Regions from separate parts of the Bacillus paranthracis genome, predicted to be linked through region 1. Evidence: predicted binding sites of a transcription regulator. Region 1 holds the regulator's gene; each other region holds the start of a gene.
The links. Region 1 encodes CtsR, which represses protease genes until heat stress. Its sites were predicted from a motif close to ATGGTCAATAAAGGTCAAACA; they were not measured.

Region 1 (5,071 bases):
CTTAAGTGTAAGAGTCTTGGAGGTAGAGCACTGATTGGACTAGGGGTCCTCATCGGATTACCGAATTCAGTCAAACTCCGAATGCCAATGACTTATCCTTAGGAGTCAGACTGCGAGTGATAAGATCCGTAGTCAAAAGGGAAACAGCCCAGACCGCCAGCTAAGGTCCCAAAGTGTGTATTAAGTGGAAAAGGATGTGGAGTTGCTTAGACAACTAGGATGTTGGCTTAGAAGCAGCCACCATTTAAAGAGTGCGTAATAGCTCACTAGTCGAGTGACTCTGCGCCGAAAATGTACCGGGGCTAAATACACCACCGAAGCTGCGGATTGATACCGAATGGTATCAGTGGTAGGGGAGCGTTCTAAGGACAGTGAAGTCAGACCGGAAGGACTGGTGGAGTGCTTAGAAGTGAGAATGCCGGTATGAGTAGCGAAAGACGGGTGAGAATCCCGTCCACCGAATGCCTAAGGTTTCCTGAGGAAGGCTCGTCCGCTCAGGGTTAGTCAGGACCTAAGCCGAGGCCGACAGGCGTAGGCGATGGACAACAGGTTGATATTCCTGTACCACCTCTTTATCGTTTGAGCAATGGAGGGACGCAGAAGGATAGAAGAAGCGTGCGATTGGTTGTGCACGTCCAAGCAGTTAGGCTGATAAGTAGGCAAATCCGCTTATCGTAAAGGCTGAGCTGTGATGGGGAAGCTCCTTATGGAGCGAAGTCTTTGATTCCCCGCTGCCAAGAAAAGCTTCTAGCGAGATAAAAGGTGCCTGTACCGCAAACCGACACAGGTAGGCGAGGAGAGAATCCTAAGGTGTGCGAGAGAACTCTGGTTAAGGAACTCGGCAAAATGACCCCGTAACTTCGGGAGAAGGGGTGCTTTCTTAACGGAAAGCCGCAGTGAATAGGCCCAAGCGACTGTTTAGCAAAAACACAGCTCTCTGCGAAGCCGTAAGGCGAAGTATAGGGGGTGACACCTGCCCGGTGCTGGAAGGTTAAGGAGAGGGGTTAGCGTAAGCGAAGCTCTGAACTGAAGCCCCAGTAAACGGCGGCCGTAACTATAACGGTCCTAAGGTAGCGAAATTCCTTGTCGGGTAAGTTCCGACCCGCACGAAAGGTGTAACGATTTGGGCACTGTCTCAACCAGAGACTCGGTGAAATTATAGTACCTGTGAAGATGCAGGTTACCCGCGACAGGACGGAAAGACCCCGTGGAGCTTTACTGTAGCCTGATATTGAATTTTGGTACAGTTTGTACAGGATAGGCGGGAGCCTTTGAAACCGGAGCGCTAGCTTCGGTGGAGGCGCTGGTGGGATACCGCCCTGACTGTATTGAAATTCTAACCTACGGGTCTTATCGACCCGGGAGACAGTGTCAGGTGGGCAGTTTGACTGGGGCGGTCGCCTCCTAAAGTGTAACGGAGGCGCCCAAAGGTTCCCTCAGAATGGTTGGAAATCATTCGTAGAGTGCAAAGGCATAAGGGAGCTTGACTGCGAGACCTACAAGTCGAGCAGGGACGAAAGTCGGGCTTAGTGATCCGGTGGTTCCGCATGGAAGGGCCATCGCTCAACGGATAAAAGCTACCCCGGGGATAACAGGCTTATCTCCCCCAAGAGTCCACATCGACGGGGAGGTTTGGCACCTCGATGTCGGCTCATCGCATCCTGGGGCTGTAGTCGGTCCCAAGGGTTGGGCTGTTCGCCCATTAAAGCGGTACGCGAGCTGGGTTCAGAACGTCGTGAGACAGTTCGGTCCCTATCCGTCGTGGGCGTAGGAAATTTGAGAGGAGCTGTCCTTAGTACGAGAGGACCGGGATGGACGCACCGCTGGTGTACCAGTTGTTCTGCCAAGGGCATAGCTGGGTAGCTATGTGCGGAAGGGATAAGTGCTGAAAGCATCTAAGCATGAAGCCCCCCTCAAGATGAGATTTCCCATAGCGTAAGCTAGTAAGATCCCTGAAAGATGATCAGGTTGATAGGTTCGAGGTGGAAGCATGGTGACATGTGGAGCTGACGAATACTAATAGATCGAGGACTTAACCATATAATATGTAGCAAATGTTATCTAGTTTTGAAGGAATATGCCTTCAATAGTTTGGTGATGATGGCAGAGAGGTCACACCCGTTCCCATACCGAACACGGAAGTTAAGCTCTCTAGCGCCGATGGTAGTTGGGACCTTGTCCCTGTGAGAGTAGGACGTCGCCAAGCAACTAAGCACGAGTCAAATGACTCGTGTTTTTTCGTGTTTTCTTTTATAATCCATAGTAATAAAAAATGTATTTAAATAATTATTATTTTGATTAAATACAGGGGAATGTGGCTAGGATAGTAAATAAGCAAAAGAGTTGCAAATTTTATTAATACGTATATAATTAAAGTCAAAGATAGTCAAAGTCAATAAAGGTGGCGGATAAATGAGAAATATATCTGATATCATTGAGCAATATCTAAAGCAAGTTATTGACTTAAGTAATAATAATGTGATTGAAATCAAGAGAAATGAGATTGCGGATCGATTCGAGTGCGTACCATCTCAAATCAATTATGTGATCAATACCCGTTTTACGTTAGAAAGAGGATTTGTAGTAGAAAGTAAACGTGGTGGAGGAGGTTACATTCGCATTATAAAAGTCAAACTGCATGACGATATAGACATTATTGATCAAATGCTTCATATGATTGATCATAGCGTTGCGCAAGGAAATGCAGAGAGTATGATTATACGTTTAATAGAAGAGGGAATCATAACGAATCGTGAAGCTAAACTTATGTTAAGCGTACTAGATCGTTCTGTATTATCAATGGATGTTCCTTCTCGAGATGAACTTAGGGCTCGAATATTATGCGCAATGTTAAGAACACTGAAATATAAATAAATACAGCTTTTGTAAAAGAATAATAACTAAAAGATAAGGCAGTTAAATATTGTAGAAGTTTTGAAAAAAGAACACGCACTTTTATGTAAACGAATAAAGGAAAGTGAACAGTCTAGTAATGTATGAAAAGTACTATGAGATAGATCGTTCCTGTTGTAAAGGTGGGGATAGTGATGACTTGTCAAAACTGTAATATAAGACCAGCAACTTTACATTATACAAAAGTAATTAACGAAAAGAAGGCGGAAGTTCATCTTTGTGAGCAATGTGCAGAACAAAGTGGCTATACGTCTTTCTTTCAATCATCGCAGTCTAACTTTTCATTCCATGATTTATTTGCTGGGTTATTACATGGTGAATCAACAATGTTTGAAGAAGAAAAAAGCGGATTTTCGAACACAAATATATTAAGATGTCCAAATTGTAAAATGACATATGAGCAACTTACAAAGGTAGGACGCTTTGGATGTGCTTCTTGTTACGATACATTTAAGGAACATTTAAAGCCGTTATTAAAACGTCTTCACGGCGGGCATACAGATCATTGTGGAAAAATTCCGAAGCGTATAGAAGGAAATATTCACTTAAAGAAAGAATTAGATGAACTAAAACTCATTCTGAAACAATACGTACAGAAAGAGGAATTTGAGAAAGCTGCTGGAGTAAGGGATAAAATTAGAAATCTTGAAACTCAGCTTAGTGAGCATAGAGAGGGGGAATAGTTCTATGTCACTGGACAAAATTATGAATGAAGCGATTAGTCCATGGATGAAGGGAGATGGCCCTGATTCTGATATTGTTTTAAGTAGTCGAATTCGTTTGGCTCGTAATTTTAAAAAATATCAATTCTCTACTATGCAAAACGAAGAAGAAGCTAAACAGATTCAAGAATTATTTAAAAAGGAATTTATAAATAAAACAGTAGAACCTTTTGGAGAGTTTGAACTATTAAAAATGAATGAATTAACGCCTCTTCAAAGGAGAGTATTAGTTGAAAAGCATTTAATTAGTCCCAACCTTGCAGGAACAGAATATGGAGCGTGTCTATTGTCAGAAAACGAACATATTAGTGTTATGCTGAATGAAGAAGACCATATTCGGATTCAGTGCTTATTTTCAGGATTGCAGTTATCAGAGGCCCTTCAAAGTGCCAATCAAATAGATAATTGGATTGAGAAAGAGGTTGAATATGCTTTTGATGAATCACTTGGATATATTACGAGCTGCCCTACTAACGTTGGTACAGGACTTAGGGCTTCCGTAATGATCCATTTACCAGGGCTCGTTTTAACGAAAAGAATTAGCCGTATTATACAAGTAATTCAAAAATTAGGGTTAGTAGTAAGAGGAATATACGGTGAAGGTAGCGAAGCGTTAGGTAATATATTTCAAGTGTCAAACCAAATGACGCTAGGAAAATCTGAAGAAGATATTATTGCAGATTTAAAGAGTGTCATTCAACAAATCATACAGCAAGAAAAGATGGCTAGAGAATTAATTGTACAAAATTCAAGTATTGAGCTTGAAGATAAAGTTTATCGCTCTTATGGCATACTAGCCAACAGTCGTTTAATTCAATCTGCGGAAGCAGCCAATTGCTTATCAGATTTACGACTTGGTATTGATTTAGGATATATAAAAGGTATATCGAGAAATATTTTGACTGAGCTAATGGTTCTTACACAACCAGGCATTTTACAACAATATGCGGGAGGACCTTTAGGGCCAGAAGAAAGAGATTATCGAAGAGCAACCTTAATCCGTGAGCGATTACGTATTGAAAAAAACTAAGCGCAAGTAGGAGGCGATTTCTATGATGTTTGGAAGATTTACAGAAAGAGCACAGAAAGTATTAGCTTTATCTCAAGAGGAAGCGATTCGTATTGGGCATAACAATATTGGAACAGAACATATTTTACTTGGGCTTGTACGCGAAGGTGAAGGAATTGCAGCAAAAGCGTTGATTGCTCTTGGATTAAGCCCGGAGAAAGTTCAAAAAGAAGTAGAAGCGTTAATTGGACGCGGAACAGAAGCTTCTCAAACCGTACATTATACACCGCGTGCTAAAAAGGTTATTGAGCTGTCTATGGATGAAGCTCGTAAATTAGGTCATTCTTACGTTGGAACAGAACATATTCTACTTGGTTTAATCCGCGAGGGTGAAGGGGTAGCAGCACGTGTTTTAAATAACTTAGGT
Region 2 (5,071 bases), on a different replicon from region 1:
TTAATTGCAACTGTTATTTCCATATTATTTTTTAGCCCTAAAGAATTAGAAAAACAGATCTGGCCTATTGTCAGTATGATAAGCGCTGTCCATTTTCCATTTATTGAGCGCTTTGAATCTATAGCAGTTTCATTATGGATATTAGTTATTTTTCCAAATTTATGTATAATCCTATTCATTTCTTCCAAAGGAGTTAAACAAATATTTCATTTAAAACTAAAACATGGAATATGGGTAATCTCAATAATCATTTTTATCACGAGTTTTTTTATCACAAAAAGAGTCGACAATAACCTTTTGATTGATAAAGTTGGTCAAGTAGGCTTTTACCTATGGTTTATCTATCCAATATTCTTATATTTCATTTCAATCATTAAATCTAAAATCTTTTCACGTTCAAAACGGAGTTGAAAAAATGAAAATATGGCTTATTCTACTACTTTGTTTCTTTCTCTGTACGGCATGTATGCTACCTGAAAAAATATTAGAAAGGCAAGGAATTTCAACTATTATTGGTTTTGACTTACTTGATGAGAATACATACAAAGGCACTATTAGCTTGTTACAATTCGACCGTAAAGAAGAAAAGACGAGTGTAACCCTTTCTGCCGTCGGAACTACAAGCAAACAAATAAGACAAAATTTAGAACAACAGACAAGCCACGACCTTACTTCTGGTCAATTAAGGACAATTTTATTTGATAAATATATGACAGAAATGATAGGGATTTCATCTTTTCTAGATACAATGCAACGAGATAGTAGCATCGGATCTTTAATTTTTTTGGCAATTACAAACAATGCTGAGAGTACAATTAATAATAAAAACTATGAAGAATACCCTGAAATGGGGTCATATATTTATCAATTATTAGATAAGCACGAAAAGAAGGAAATGTTAATAAACTCCAACTTGCATGATTTTATTTCCACACTATATGAAATTGGTATCGATCCTACCTTACCTATTCTATCGAATGAGAATGGTGTAGCACCCTATTTAGATGGGGTTGCATTATTTAGGGATGATAAAATGGTTGGTTCTATTTCCATGAAAAAAACCCTGTATATAAAATTATTCACCGATCATAATGCTTTTTTTGGGGGATATAACTTTAAATATTCCTACAGAGGTATTAGAAGAAAAGGGAATAAAACTAGTCGAAAAGCAAAAAGGAGATAAATTTAATATTACAATTCACCCAATAAAGTACCGCGGAAATGTTGAATTATCTCAGAAAGAGTCGGTTAATTTAAATGCATCTATTTTAGTTTCAACTATAGAATTACAGCCTTCTGTTACTCTTAAAAATAAGGAATCAATAAAAAAAATGGAGCTAATAATTGAAGAAGAACTAAACAAAGAATTCGGGGATATTCTTGAGAAGTTTAGAAAATTAAATACTGATCCAATTGGCATTGGAAGAAAAATAAAAAGTATAAGAAAATATTCCAATTTAAATGAAAAAGATTTGAGAGGAAAGTATTCCACATTAAATTTAAAACCAAATATTAAGGTAGAAATAAAACGAACTGGGGCAGTTGATTAGTTCACGAATTACTTGTGAAGAACCTCATTTACTTATGAAAAGCTCACCGAGGTTGATATTAAACTTATCTTCCAATAGTTCAATAATTGTATGTAAAACCATAATTAACTACAATCCTTATTCAACAATCTGGCCCTATTGCGGAACAAAAATAAAAGAGCTCTCTTCAGTCATACTGCGGCTGGTTAGTTTAATAAAATTAGCCCCATAAACGGACATTTATGGGGCTGGTCCTTATTGGAGCAAGACACACTCTATTTACCCTGATCTTTGGTACCAAAACTCATTCCCAAAATCAAAGTAACATTTTTAATAACAAACACCGTTTTTGGTGCTAATATATTCATATAAATAGTTTTTAGTAGGTGATTAATTATGATTTTTGGTTACGCGCGAGTGAGTACGGAGGAACAAAACCTAGATATGCAAGTTGATGCATTAACACAATTCGGGGTTGAGAAGATTTATAAAGAAAAATTAACTGGCACACGAAGAGATAGGCCTCAATTAGAAGACCTTTTAAAAATTTTACGAAGTGGCGATAAAATTGTTGTATATAAACTTGACCGTATTTCACGTTCCACAAAACATTTGATAGAACTGAGCGAATTATTTAACGATATGGGTGTACATTTTGTATCAATTACTGACAGTATTGACACTTCAACCGCAATGGGAAAGTTTTTCTTTCGTACAATGGCAAGCATCGCTGAACTAGAAAGAGATATTATTAGTGAACGAACAAAGTCTGGTCTTCAAGCAGCAAGATCAAGAGGAAAGAAAGGTGGGAGACCTACTAAGAAAGAAGATAAAGTGGAAATGGCTGTTAAGATGTATAAGAGTAAAGACTATACAATTAAGCAAATTACAGTGGCGACTGGTATCAGTAAGACCACGCTGTATAGGTATTTAGACAAGGCGCTATAGGGTTGCCTCAGTAATTTAGTTATTAACGATTTGTAAAGATCTTATCGATTAAACCGTATTCTAAAGCTTTTTCTGCTGTCATGAAGTTGTCGCGGTCTGTGTCGCGTTGTAGCACTTCAAGTGGTTGACCAGTGCGGTCAGCAAGAATTTGGTTTAGTTTTTCACGTAAGAATAGGATACGTTTAGCAGCGATTTCGATTTCAGTCGCTTGACCTTGTGCCCCGCCAAGTGGTTGGTGAATCATTACTTCACTGTTTGGAAGTGCATAACGTTTTCCTTTTTCACCTGCTGCAAGTAAGAATGCACCCATAGATGCAGCCATACCGATACAGATTGTTGATACTTGCGGTTTAATAAACTGCATTGTATCGTAAATTGCCATACCTGCTGTGATAGAACCACCAGGGCTGTTGATGTAGATGTGAATATCTTTTTCTGGATCTTGAGATTCCAAGAATAAAAGCTGGGAAACGATTGAGTTAGCTACGTTGTCATCAATTGCGCTACCAAGCATAATGATGCGGTCTTTTAATAGTCGAGAGTAAATATCGTAAGCGCGTTCTCCACGATTTGTTTGTTCAATTACTGTAGGAATTAAATTCATCTGTTATTTCCTCCTTATAAAGCTTTCTTAGTCTTATAATACAATTATGGTCAATAAAGGTCAAACGAAACCACTTTAAATCAAAAAAATATGTAGTTGTACCATGAAATATTCGCTATGTTTTTGAAATTCCCTGCTTATGTATCTTCAACATCATAACCGAATTACATAAATTTAAACGTTATAAAAACTGTAGAAAAAAAGAAAAGAACGCCTTTTGACTGAAGCGTTCTTTCGATATCTATTCTTTTAAAAGATAGGTTACTTTATTTAAAATCTTTTCGATTTGTTTCGCGTTTTTACTATACATTTCGCTCGCTGATTTCGACTTTGTTTCTAAGGAAAATAGTTCAAGATCAGCATGACATTTTTTTAATGATGCTAATAATAAAGGTTTGTTTTGAGGAGAAGGCATTTGTAGTTTGTCATTATAAATGTCGATAGTCAGTTGTCCGTATGAATCAACTTGACCGAGAAAGACATTTTCGATAACAACACCGAGCTTTTCTAGTTCAGCATGTAGCCAAGCGCGGTTATGTCCACTTGCGGATAGCGGTTCATCTAAGACATTGCCATCCATAATAACAGTTTGTGGTTCTTTTTCGTTTGCTACTTTTAAACCGATGTCTTTTGCTGTGAGTGGTTGGCGATCTTTCTTTAATAATACATTTAATTCTCCGCTCGGTTCTAGTACAGCAAATTCAACATCAGCTACGCTGAAGGCATCTTTTCCACGAAGAAGTTCCAGTAATTCGTCACTTGTATATTTTTCTTTCTTTAAGTTGTCTTCGAGTATCTTTCCATCTTTTATTAATACGGTAGATTTCCCTTCAAAGAAGTCCCGAGCTGTTTTGTTCTTTAAAGAAAGGATTCCTGTTAAAAAAGGTACCACAGCGAAAATGAGTATCGCAAAGACGCCGTGAAAAAATTTTGAATCGAGCCCTGTAGATACTTGGGCAGCGATGTCACCGATTGTCATTCCGGCTATGTATTCAAAAAAGGAGAGCTGAGAGATTTGTCTTTTCCCTAACCATTTCGTAATAGCGAATAAAATAATTAATATGAATACAGAGCGAAGAATGACAAGTGTCCATTCCGGCAGGTGAGACATAGTCATTTCCTCCAGTCTACTTAAAACCCTTTATATTGAGGTTCTTCACGTTCTAATACTGAAACTCTATTTTGTAAATCCGCGATGATGCTCTCCATTTCTAACATACATTCATGAAATACACGTTTTGATTTTGCGTCCTGTGAATGTAGTGAAAGGGAGCTCAAACTTGCTTGAGCGCCCCTTACACTAGCAAGGCAGGTTTTGACGCTAGCGATAACTGTCATACGAACACCTTATCCTTTCGGTTTGAATAGCAATGCTCCGATGAAGCCGAAAATAATAGCTGCGGATACACCGGCGCTTGTTACTTTAAACATGCCGGTAATAACGCCAACGATGCCATGTTTTGCAGCTTCTTCCATTGCACCGTGAACGAGGGCATTACCAAAGCTTGTAATAGGTACAGTTGCCCCAGCTCCAGCGAAATCAATTAATGGTTCATACAAATTGAATCCATCTAATATAGCTCCAGCAACAACGAGTGTTGCCATTGTATGAGCTGGTGTTAGCTTTCCAACATCAAACATAAGTTGGCCGATTACACATATAAGTCCGCCAATGACGAAAGCCCAGAAAAAAATCATTGCGTTGCACCTCCAAATTCAATCGAAACGGCATGAGCGATACACGGAATCGTTTCTTCTTGTTGGAATGTAAGTGGAGATAGTAAAGCGCCTGTCGCAACGACAAGTATTTTATTAAACTCTCCTCTTTTCATTCGGTTTAATAAGTGACCGTATACGACCGTTGCGGAACACCCTGGTCCACTAGCGCCAGCGATGACAGGTTGCCCTTCTCTATAAATGAGCAGCCCGCAATCTTGAAACTGTTCGCTCGTTACTTTCGTTCCGTGTTTATGTAATAAGTCATAAGCAA
Region 3 (5,071 bases), 1.1 Mb from region 1:
CATTGGTTCAATTGCCTCATTTTCTCGTATTTACGTAGCAGCTGTTTTCTTCCTCTTTTTTCTTGTGTTGATACAAAAATTTTAACAGGTACACAAGACGGAAGAAGCGTAAATGATTTCTTATTTATTTTCGCTTCTAATTCTTCTTCTTTAGCATCATACGCTAAACTTAATTCCTTCAAGAGTCTCTTATAAAAAAATTTATGCTCTTTCTCAAACTCCACATATTCTGGTAAATCTAAACACGGATTTAACATAATGACAGAACGTATACATTCAGGGTATTTGTTCATCATTTCAAGTGCAACAAGTGCCCCCATACCATCTGCCATAATGTGCATTTTTGCATTTAATGTCTCTTTTCTCAGAACAACGTCATATAGACGTTTCGCTAGACGAACAGATTGGTCGTTTCCCCAATGTCTTCCGTATAAATTAGAAGAAAAGACCGTATAGCCTTCCTCAATAAGGCCATGTAAAAAATAAGATCTACCCGCATGCTGTGTCCATAAACTTGTACCATTCTCAATAAAGTAGTTGTAATCACCTAGAAGCATGACAGAAAATCCATTTGGCTTCTCCGGTAAATAAATGACACATGGTTCTTTTTCTAAGTAAAAAAAACGTTCCGTAATACTCATTTTTCCCCCGCCTTATTTTCTAAACGTATAAAAGTACTCTTTTATAATGTATGAACAGAATGCAAATTTGCGTTGAAAAATCTACAAATATTTTTCTATATTCTTTTTTCAATTGTGTTACAATAAGGACAGATTGAACGAATAGAGGTGTAAAATATGCGTTTCATTTGGGCATTAATTTGGTCGTTCTTGCTTGTACATATGATGAGCTACGTAATCGGCTCTATGACTGGCGGTACATACGATTTTAACCAAGCGTCTATTTTCTCAGTTGTTCTTGCAGTATTCGTACTAGCAATTGCAGCTGCAATTCCAAACGAGCCAGTAGAACAACACTAAAAAAAGAGTCCGGATTTTATCCGAACTCTTTTTTGTTTTACTTCACATGAACGACTAATTCGTTATTTTCTACATCAACAACTACGTGACTGTTATCAGTAATCGTTCCTGCAATTAATTCTCTCGCTAATTTCGTCTCAACTTGACGCTGTACATATCGTTTTAACGGACGAGCTCCGTACATCGGATCGAAGCCAACTTCGACAACAAACTCTTTCGCTGCGTCTGTTAATTGTACCGTAATATGACGGTCAGCTAAACGGCCTTGTAATTCTTTTACAATTTTATCAACAATACCTTTAATTTCATTCGTTGTAAGAGGTTTGAATAAAATAATTTCGTCGACACGATTTAAAAACTCTGGTCGGAAATGTCCTCTTAATTGCCCCATGACAAGTTCTCTTGATTCTTCTTTAATGGAGCCATCTTCTCCTAGTCCATCTAATAAATGAGCAGATCCAATATTTGAAGTCATAATAATAACCGTGTTTTTAAAGTCTACTGTACGTCCTTGCGAATCTGTAATGCGACCGTCATCTAACATTTGTAATAAAATGTTGAATACTTCTGGATGTGCTTTTTCGATTTCGTCTAATAAAATAACCGAATACGGTTTACGTCTTACCGCTTCTGTTAATTGACCGCCCTCTTCATATCCAACATATCCAGGAGGCGCACCAATTAAGCGTGACACAGCGTGTTTCTCCATATACTCAGACATATCAATACGAATCATTTGTTCTTCACTATCAAATAATGACTGCGCTAACGTTTTTGCAAGTTCTGTTTTACCAACACCAGTAGGTCCTAAGAAAATGAAGGAACCAATCGGACGGTTCGGGTCTTTAATACCTGCGCGTGCACGAAGAACTGCGTCTGATACTAAGCTTACTGCTTCTTCTTGTCCGATGACACGCTCTGATAAAATTTGCTCTAAACGTAGTAATTTCTCGCGTTCACCTTCAACGAGTTTTGCAACAGGAATACCAGTCCAACGTGAAACAATATCAGCAATCTCTTCTTCACTTACTTCCTCACGTAATAAACGATTTTCTTGTTTATTATTCGCGCCCATTTCTTCTGCTTCTTTTAACTCTTTTTCAATTGCAGGAATTTTTCCGTGGCGAAGTTCCGCTGCTCTATTTAAGTCGTAATTACCTTCTGCTTCTTCTAATTCACGGCGCAGACGCTCTAAATGTTCACGTAAGTCACGAACTTTGTGAATATCTTCTTTTTCTTTCTCCCATTTGGCTCTCATGCCACTTGCCACTTCTTTTAAATCCGATAATTCACGTTGCAATGTTTTTAGACGTTCTTGGCTACCAAAGTCTTTCTCTTTTCCAAGAGCTGCTTCTTCAATTTCCAGCTGCATAATGCGACGCGTTACTTCATCTAATTCTGTTGGCATAGAATCAATTTCTGTACGAATTGTTGCGCACGCTTCGTCAACAAGATCAATTGCTTTATCCGGTAAGAAACGATCCGAAATATATCGATCTGATAAAACTGATGCTGCTACAATCGCGCGGTCATGAATATTTACACCATGATAAATTTCAAAGCGCTCTTTTAAACCACGTAAAATGGAAATTGTATCTTCAACAGTTGGTTCTTCTGCTAATACTTGTTGGAAACGTCTTTCTAGCGCTGGATCTTTCTCAATATATTTACGATATTCATCTAACGTCGTCGCCCCGATACAATGCAGTTCACCACGCGCAAGCATCGGTTTTAACATATTTCCTGCATCCATTGCGCCTTCTGTTTTACCAGCGCCGACGATTGTATGAAGTTCATCAATGAATAATAAAATGCGTCCTTCACTCTTTTTAATTTCATTTAATACAGCTTGCAGTCGCTCTTCAAATTCACCACGGAATTTCGCTCCAGCTACAAGCGCACTCATATCTAATGCAAAGATTGTTCTATCTTTTAATCCTTCAGGTACATCCTTTTTCACAATACGCTGTGCTAACCCTTCAACAATTGCTGTTTTACCAACACCTGGTTCACCAATTAAAACTGGGTTGTTTTTCGTTTTACGTGAAAGAATGCGGATTACGCGGCGAATTTCACTATCGCGGCCGATAACAGGGTCAATTTTCCCCGCTCTTACTTCCGCAACTAAATCACGACCATATTTTTCTAACGCTTCATAAGTTGCTTCTGGATTTTGACTAGTCACTCTTTGATTCCCCCGAACTGTCATTAAAGACTGTAATAAGTTATCTTTCGTAATATGAAATCTTGTAAATAATTGGTTTATATCGCCTTTTTCTTCAGTAAAAGCAAGCAATACATGTTCAATTGAAATGTAGTCATCTTGCAATTTCTCTGCTTCTTTTCCTGCTCTTACAAGTAATTGTTGCAGAGCACCTGTTATATATAATTTACCTGCTTCTGCACCGCTCCCCGTTACGGAAGGCTTTTTCTTAATTAAATTTTCGGCGCCTTGTTTTAATGCTTCTATATCGACGTTCATTTTTTGAAAAATACGTACTGCTAACCCATCTTGCTCTTCTAATAATGTAAACAAGAGATGAACAGTATCTACTTCTTGATGGTGATGAGATACCGCTAAAGATTGGGCACTCATAATCGCCTCTTGTGTTTTTGTTGTCATTTGATTTAAGTCCATCTTTACAGTCCTCCAAATGTTTGACTTTCTTTGACCTTTGATTTGATTATACGCCAACTGACTTTTTTATACAATAATTTTGCTTATGTATTTTCAAACTTATTATTTGAAAAAGAAAAAAGGAGCATTCATGATACAACTGAAAAATATACGGTAAATGAAATTAAAATGTGTAACGACAAAAAAGCCGCAATAACGATTGCGGCTTCTGTTACGGTTTTCTTTTATACGTCCACTGACGGTTATGATTCGTGTTATCTGGAAACTTGTCACCAGCAGTTAGTTTCACCATTTGCGGATCTTTCACCATACTTCCCGTTTCACCAATTTCTACGTAAATGCCATCATTCGGCGCTTTTTGTCCCGAACGAAACCTGCGATTTTGTCCCATTTCCATTCTCCTTCCATGACGTCTTTGCCTCATTAGTATATCCATTTTAAAAGAAAGCTTTTCTGTCATGTTTAGGAAACAAGTACTACATTTCGTTCTTGTACATATACATGAATGACACAAGCTTAAAGCAGGGATTTCCTTCCTATTTGTCGAAAAAAAAGAAACCAACCTACTATAGGCCAGTTTCAAAGGAGAGTCAAACATATACGAGAAGATTACATGTTCATTATAAGCCTCATCATACGAGCAATGTAACCCTTTTCACAATTTGTCCATAATGAAAGAAACATTGTTTGAACTTTCTAAAAAGATGTTGACTTTTCTTAATTTCCAACGAGAAATAGTAGACACCGCAGCACTTTGCGACGTAAGATGGATATATAGTGAACTTTCCATCTTTGGTGGTCTCACCCAGTCTAACCTCTTATTTCTGCAGATTAAAAACGGAAATACAGATAAAAACAAAAAAATATTATAAGAGGTGAAATTATGAACAAACAACATTTAATCGCATTAGACTTAGACGGTACATTATTAACAGACAACAAAATAATTTCCACTCGAACGAAACATACAATTGCAAAAGCAAAGGAACAAGGACATATTGTTGTTATCTCAACAGGACGTCCATTCCGCGCTAGTTATGATTACTATAAAGAACTTGGCCTAAATACACCAATCGTAAACTTTAATGGCGCTTACGTACATCACCCTCTTGATTCAAAGTGGGGCACACATCACTCTCCTCTTGAGCTAGCAACAGCGCAAGAAATTGTCCGAGCTTGCTTTGATTTTGGCGTAAAAAACATATACGCTGAAGTAATGGACGATGTGTATGTGCGTGAAATTGATGAAGATAAAAAACATATTTTCGAATTCGGTTCTCCAAACATTTTTACAGGAGACTTATTAAATATTTTAAATGATCATCCAACTTGCTTATTAATTGACGCACATGACGAGCATTCCAGTGCAATTCGTCAACATTTAACTGATATGCACGCTGAAGTAATCGACCATAGAAAGTGGGGCGCACCTTGGCCGATTATTGAAATTGTA
Region 4 (5,071 bases), 470 kb from region 1:
AAGTATGATGACCGTGTTGTAAGACACGATACATTAAAACTAGCTTCTATTTTATATTCACTGTTGTAGATGTGCGTTGCCTCGTTTGGGGTAACGCTCCTCATTTCATATAGGACAAGATTTTTGTTCCACAATAATCGTATAAGGAGGTGTTGACTGTGTCATTTGCATCAGAAACAAAGAAAGAGTTGACGAATCTGGAGATGAAGGAATGTTGTGAGAAAGCAGAATTATCAGCGTTACTTCGCATGAACGGATCGCTTTCTTTTTCAAATCGTCGTCTATCAATCGATATTCAAACGGAAAATGCGGCAATTGCAAGAAGGATTTATACGCTTTTGAAAAAAGGATATGACGTGACGGTAGAATTACTTGTTCGTAAAAAAATGCGATTGAAGAAAAACAATGTATATATCGTAAGGCTTGTTGAGAAGTCACGCGAAATATTAGCTGATCTTCATATCGTTCGAGACGACTTTTCATTTATTCGAAATATATCACAAGAATTAATTGAGAAGAAATGTTGTAAACGATCGTATTTACGCGGTGCATTTTTAGCAGGTGGTTCAGTAAATAACCCAGAAACATCATCTTATCATTTAGAGATCTTTTCGTTATATAAGGAACATAATGATGCTATATGTGAACTGATGAACGGATTTGATTTAAATAGTAAGACGTTGGAAAGAAGAAAAGGGTACATTACGTATTTGAAAGAAGCAGAAAAGATTACAGAGTTTTTAAATATTATAGGTGCTCATAATGCACTTTTAAGATTTGAAGACATTCGAATCGTACGTGATATGCGTAATTCTGTAAATCGCTTAGTGAACTGCGAAACAGCTAATTTAAATAAAACAATTGGTGCAGCGCTAAGGCAGATTGAAAATATCCGTTATATTGATGAGACGGTTGGTCTTGATATATTGCCGGATAAACTACGAGAAATTGCGCAATTACGAAGAGATTATCAAGATGTAACATTGAAAGAATTAGGTGAGATGGTATCCGGGGGGAAAATTAGTAAATCGGGTATTAATCATCGTTTGCGTAAAATTGATGATATTGCAGAGAAATTACGCGCGGGGGAAACGGTAGCAAAAAAATAAGAGGTTAAAGGGGAAATGGAGCTGTGGTTCAAAAAAGAGTTCAGGTTTCATTAAAAAACGGTTTACAAGCACGTCCGGCTGCGTTGTTTGTACAAGAGGCCAATCGCTTTCATGCAGATATTTTCATCGAAAAAGATGGGAAGACAGTAAATGCAAAGAGCATAATGGGGATTATGAGCTTAGCAATTGGAACTGGTAGCATGATAACAATTACAACAGAAGGTTCAGATGCAGAAGAGGCTTTAGAGGCACTAGCTGCATATGTACAATAAGAAGCTATCGCGCATGTGCGATAGCTTTTTTGTTGTTTGGGGCTTGTTGGTGGGGGTATGTGGGATGTGCGTTCTTGTCGAGAATTGTCGGTAAGTCGATAAGTTGTGTCGAAACGTCGATATATTAAAATAATCGCCGATATAATTGGAGTTACGGTCGATATATTTGAAAAATCGCCGATATATTTAGAGGGATACTGAGTGGGGTATGTTCGTGCGGAGATTTAACTATAAAAAAGCGCCCTGTAATAGGCGCTTTTTTATGTATCCAGCTCCAGCGACTCTAAATAAGCCGCTTCCGCTTTAAATATCTATTAACGATTTGTAAAGATCTTATCGATTAAACCGTATTCTAAAGCTTTTTCTGCTGTCATGAAGTTGTCGCGGTCTGTGTCGCGTTGTAGCACTTCAAGTGGTTGACCTGTGCGGTCAGCAAGAATTTGGTTTAGTTTTTCACGTAAGAATAGGATACGTTTAGCAGCGATTTCGATTTCAGTCGCTTGACCTTGTGCACCACCAAGTGGTTGGTGAATCATTACTTCACTGTTTGGAAGTGCATAACGTTTTCCTTTTTCACCTGCTGCGAGTAAGAATGCACCCATAGATGCAGCCATACCGATACAGATTGTTGATACTTGCGGTTTAATAAACTGCATTGTATCGTAAATTGCCATACCTGCTGTGATAGAACCACCAGGGCTGTTGATGTAGATGTGAATATCTTTTTCTGGATCTTGAGATTCCAAGAATAAAAGCTGGGAAACGATTGAGTTAGCTACGTTGTCATCAATTGCGCTACCAAGCATAATGATGCGGTCTTTTAATAGTCGAGAGTAAATATCGTAAGCGCGTTCTCCACGATTTGTTTGTTCAATTACTGTAGGAATTAAATTCATCTGTTATTTCCTCCTTATAAAGCTTTCTTAGTCTTATAATACAATTATGGTCAATAAAGGTCAAACGAAACCACTTTAAATCAAAAAAATATGTAGTTGTACCATGAAATATTCGCTATGTTTTTGAAATTCCCTGCTTATGTATCTTCAACATCATAACCGAATTACATAAATTTAAACGTTATAAAAACTGTAGAAAAAAAGAAAAGAACGCCTTTTGACTGAAGCGTTCTTTCGATATCTATTCTTTTAAAAGATAGGTTACTTTATTTAAAATCTTTTCGATTTGTTTCGCGTTTTTACTATACATTTCGCTCGCTGATTTCGACTTTGTTTCTAAGGAAAATAGTTCAAGATCAGCATGACATTTTTTTAATGATGCTAATAATAAAGGTTTGTTTTGAGGAGAAGGCATTTGTAGTTTGTCATTATAAATGTCGATAGTCAGTTGTCCGTATGAATCAACTTGACCGAGAAAGACATTTTCGATAACAACACCGAGCTTTTCTAGTTCAGCATGTAGCCAAGCGCGGTTATGTCCACTTGCGGATAGCGGTTCATCTAAGACATTGCCATCCATAATAACAGTTTGTGGTTCTTTTTCGTTTGCTACTTTTAAACCGATGTCTTTTGCTGTAAGTGGCTGGGAATCTTTCTTTAATAATACATTTAATTCTCCGCTCGGTTCTAAGACAGCAAATTCAACATCAGCTACGCTGAAAGCACCTTTTCCACGGAGAAGTTCCAGTAATTCATCACTTGTATATTTTTCTTTCTTTAAGTTGTCTTCGAGTATCTTTCCGTCTTTTATTAATACGGTAGATTTCCCTTCAAAGAAGTCCCGAGCTGTTTTGTTCTTTAAAGAGAGGATTCCTGTTAAAAAAGGTACCACAGCGAAAATGAGTATCGCAAAGACGCCGTGGAAAAATTTTGAATCGAGCCCTGTAGATACTTGGGCAGCGATGTCACCGATTGTCATTCCGGCAATGTATTCAAAAAAGGAGAGCTGAGAGATTTGTCTTTTCCCTAACCATTTCGTAATAGCGAATAAAATAATTAATATGAATACAGAGCGAAGAATGACAAGTGTCCATTCCGGCAGGTGAGACATAGTCATTTCCTCCAGTCTACTTAAAACCCTTTATATTGAGGTTCTTCACGTTCTAATACTGAAACTCTATTCTGTAAATCAGCGATGATGCTGTCCATTTCTAACATACATTCATGAAATACACGTTTTGATTCTTCATCTTGTGAATTTAAAGAAAGGGAGCTTAAACTTGCTTGAGCCCCCCTTACACTAGCAAGGCAGGTTTTAACATTAGCAATAACTGTCATACAAACACCTTATCCTTTCGGTTTGAATAGCAATGCTCCGATGAAGCCGAAAATAATAGCTGCGGATACACCGGCGCTTGTTACTTTAAACATGCCGGTAATAACGCCAACGATGCCATGTTTTGCGGCTTCTTCCATTGCGCCGTGAACGAGGGCATTACCAAAGCTTGTAATAGGTACGGTTGCCCCAGCTCCAGCGAAGTCAATTAATGGTTCATACAAATTGAATCCATCTAATATAGCTCCAGCAACAACGAGTGTTGCCATTGTATGAGCGGGTGTTAGTTTGCCGACATCAAACATAAGTTGGCCAATTACACATATGAGTCCGCCAATGACGAAAGCCCAGAAAAAAATCATTGCGTTGCACCTCCGAATTCAATTGAAACGGCGTGAGCGATGCACGGAATCGTTTCTTCTTGTTGGAATGTAAGTGGAGATAGTAAAGCGCCTGTCGCAACGACAAGTATTTTTTTGAACTCTCCTCTTTTCATTCTGTTTAATAAATGACCGTACACGACTGTTGCGGAACATCCTGGTCCACTAGCCCCAGCTATGACAGGTTGCCCTTCTCTATAAATGAGTAGCCCGCAATCTTGGAACTGTTCGCTCGTTACTTTCGTTCCGTGTTTATGTAATAAGTCATAAGCAATTTCGCGGCCGACATGTCCGAGGTCACCGGTTACGATTAAATCGTAGTAAGAGGCGTCAATTTGGCGTTCGCGTAGGTGGGCCTCAATTGTATCGACGGCGGCTGGAGCCATTGCGCCTCCCATATTAAACGGATCTGTTAATCCCATATCAACCACTTTTCCGATTGTGGCTGATGTTACCCTAGGGCCGTTTCCAGTATCGCTTAAAATAGCGGCTCCTGCTCCAGTTACTGTCCACTGCGCGGTAGGTGGCTTTTGTCCACCATATTCAGTAGGGTAGCGGAACTGTTTTTCTACGGCGGTGTTATGGCTTGATGCACCAGTTAATAAATATTTTGCGCCTTTTGCATTTACGATACTCGCCCCAAGTGCTAAACCTTCCATAGAAGTAGAACAAGCGCCGAATAGTCCGAGATAAGGAGTGCCCAGTGTACGGCAAGCAAAGCTTGTAGGGGTAATTTGATTAATTAAATCTCCTGCGAGTACAAATTGGATATCGTCTTTACGAAGTTCTGCTTTTTCAGTGGCGCGGCTACAAGCTTCTTCGAACAAAATTTTATGTGCTTTTTCATAGGAATCTTGTCCGAGCCATAAATCTTCATGAAGGATATCGAAGTCTTCGGGGATTTTTCCTTTTGCTTCAAACGGCCCGCCGACGACTCCTGTCGAAATAATAACTGGTTTGTTTTCAAATACCCACGTTCGGTGTCCTTGTAACATTTATAGCCCTCCCCATTGAACGAGAATCGTTTTAATAAGTGCGATGACGAAAGCTGAAAATACACCAAATAAAATAACGGAGC

Region 2: clpP (ATP-dependent Clp endopeptidase proteolytic subunit ClpP) is a predicted target of CtsR. The motif match lies at 3,128-3,148, and genes of this name have one in related genera.
Region 3: clpB (ATP-dependent chaperone ClpB) is a predicted target of CtsR. The motif match lies at 3,636-3,656, and genes of this name have one in related genera.
Region 4: clpP (ATP-dependent Clp endopeptidase proteolytic subunit ClpP) is a predicted target of CtsR. The motif match lies at 2,324-2,344, and genes of this name have one in related genera.

Annotation. Positions count from the first base shown of each region.
Region 1 is NZ_CP101135.1:90,356-95,426, forward strand. Features, by position in the region: rRNA gene NLJ82_RS00500 (23S ribosomal RNA) at 1-2,040, shown strand, start outside; rRNA gene rrf (5S ribosomal RNA) at 2,091-2,206, shown strand; gene ctsR (transcriptional regulator CtsR) at 2,413-2,874, shown strand; gene mcsA (protein-arginine kinase activator protein McsA) at 3,048-3,596, shown strand; gene mcsB (protein-arginine kinase McsB) at 3,601-4,665, shown strand; gene clpC (ATP-dependent protease ATP-binding subunit ClpC) at 4,688-5,071, shown strand, end outside.
Region 2 is NZ_CP101136.1:127,263-132,333, forward strand. Features, by position in the region: gene NLJ82_RS27705 (GerAB/ArcD/ProY family transporter) at 1-411, shown strand, start outside; gene NLJ82_RS27710 (Ger(x)C family spore germination protein) at 416-1,183, shown strand; gene NLJ82_RS28975 (Ger(x)C family spore germination C-terminal domain-containing protein) at 1,101-1,550, shown strand; gene NLJ82_RS27715 (recombinase family protein) at 1,926-2,477, shown strand; gene clpP (ATP-dependent Clp endopeptidase proteolytic subunit ClpP) at 2,500-3,081, opposite strand; gene NLJ82_RS27725 (DUF421 domain-containing protein) at 3,323-4,192, opposite strand; gene NLJ82_RS27730 (DUF1657 domain-containing protein) at 4,213-4,419, opposite strand; gene spoVAE (stage V sporulation protein AE) at 4,429-4,779, opposite strand; gene spoVAD (stage V sporulation protein AD) at 4,776-5,071, opposite strand, start outside.
Region 3 is NZ_CP101135.1:1,206,301-1,211,371, reverse strand. Features, by position in the region: gene NLJ82_RS06110 (lipase family protein) at 1-641, opposite strand, end outside; gene NLJ82_RS06105 (YjzD family protein) at 798-980, shown strand; gene clpB (ATP-dependent chaperone ClpB) at 1,018-3,618, opposite strand; gene NLJ82_RS06095 (YjzC family protein) at 3,830-4,009, opposite strand; gene NLJ82_RS06090 (Cof-type HAD-IIB family hydrolase) at 4,502-5,071, shown strand, end outside.
Region 4 is NZ_CP101135.1:4,865,758-4,870,828, reverse strand. Features, by position in the region: gene NLJ82_RS25355 (gluconeogenesis factor YvcK family protein) at 1-69, shown strand, start outside; gene whiA (DNA-binding protein WhiA) at 159-1,109, shown strand; gene NLJ82_RS25345 (HPr family phosphocarrier protein) at 1,133-1,381, shown strand; gene clpP (ATP-dependent Clp endopeptidase proteolytic subunit ClpP) at 1,696-2,277, opposite strand; gene NLJ82_RS25335 (DUF421 domain-containing protein) at 2,519-3,388, opposite strand; gene NLJ82_RS25330 (DUF1657 domain-containing protein) at 3,409-3,615, opposite strand; gene spoVAE (stage V sporulation protein AE) at 3,625-3,975, opposite strand; gene spoVAD (stage V sporulation protein AD) at 3,972-4,988, opposite strand; gene spoVAC (stage V sporulation protein AC) at 4,989-5,071, opposite strand, start outside.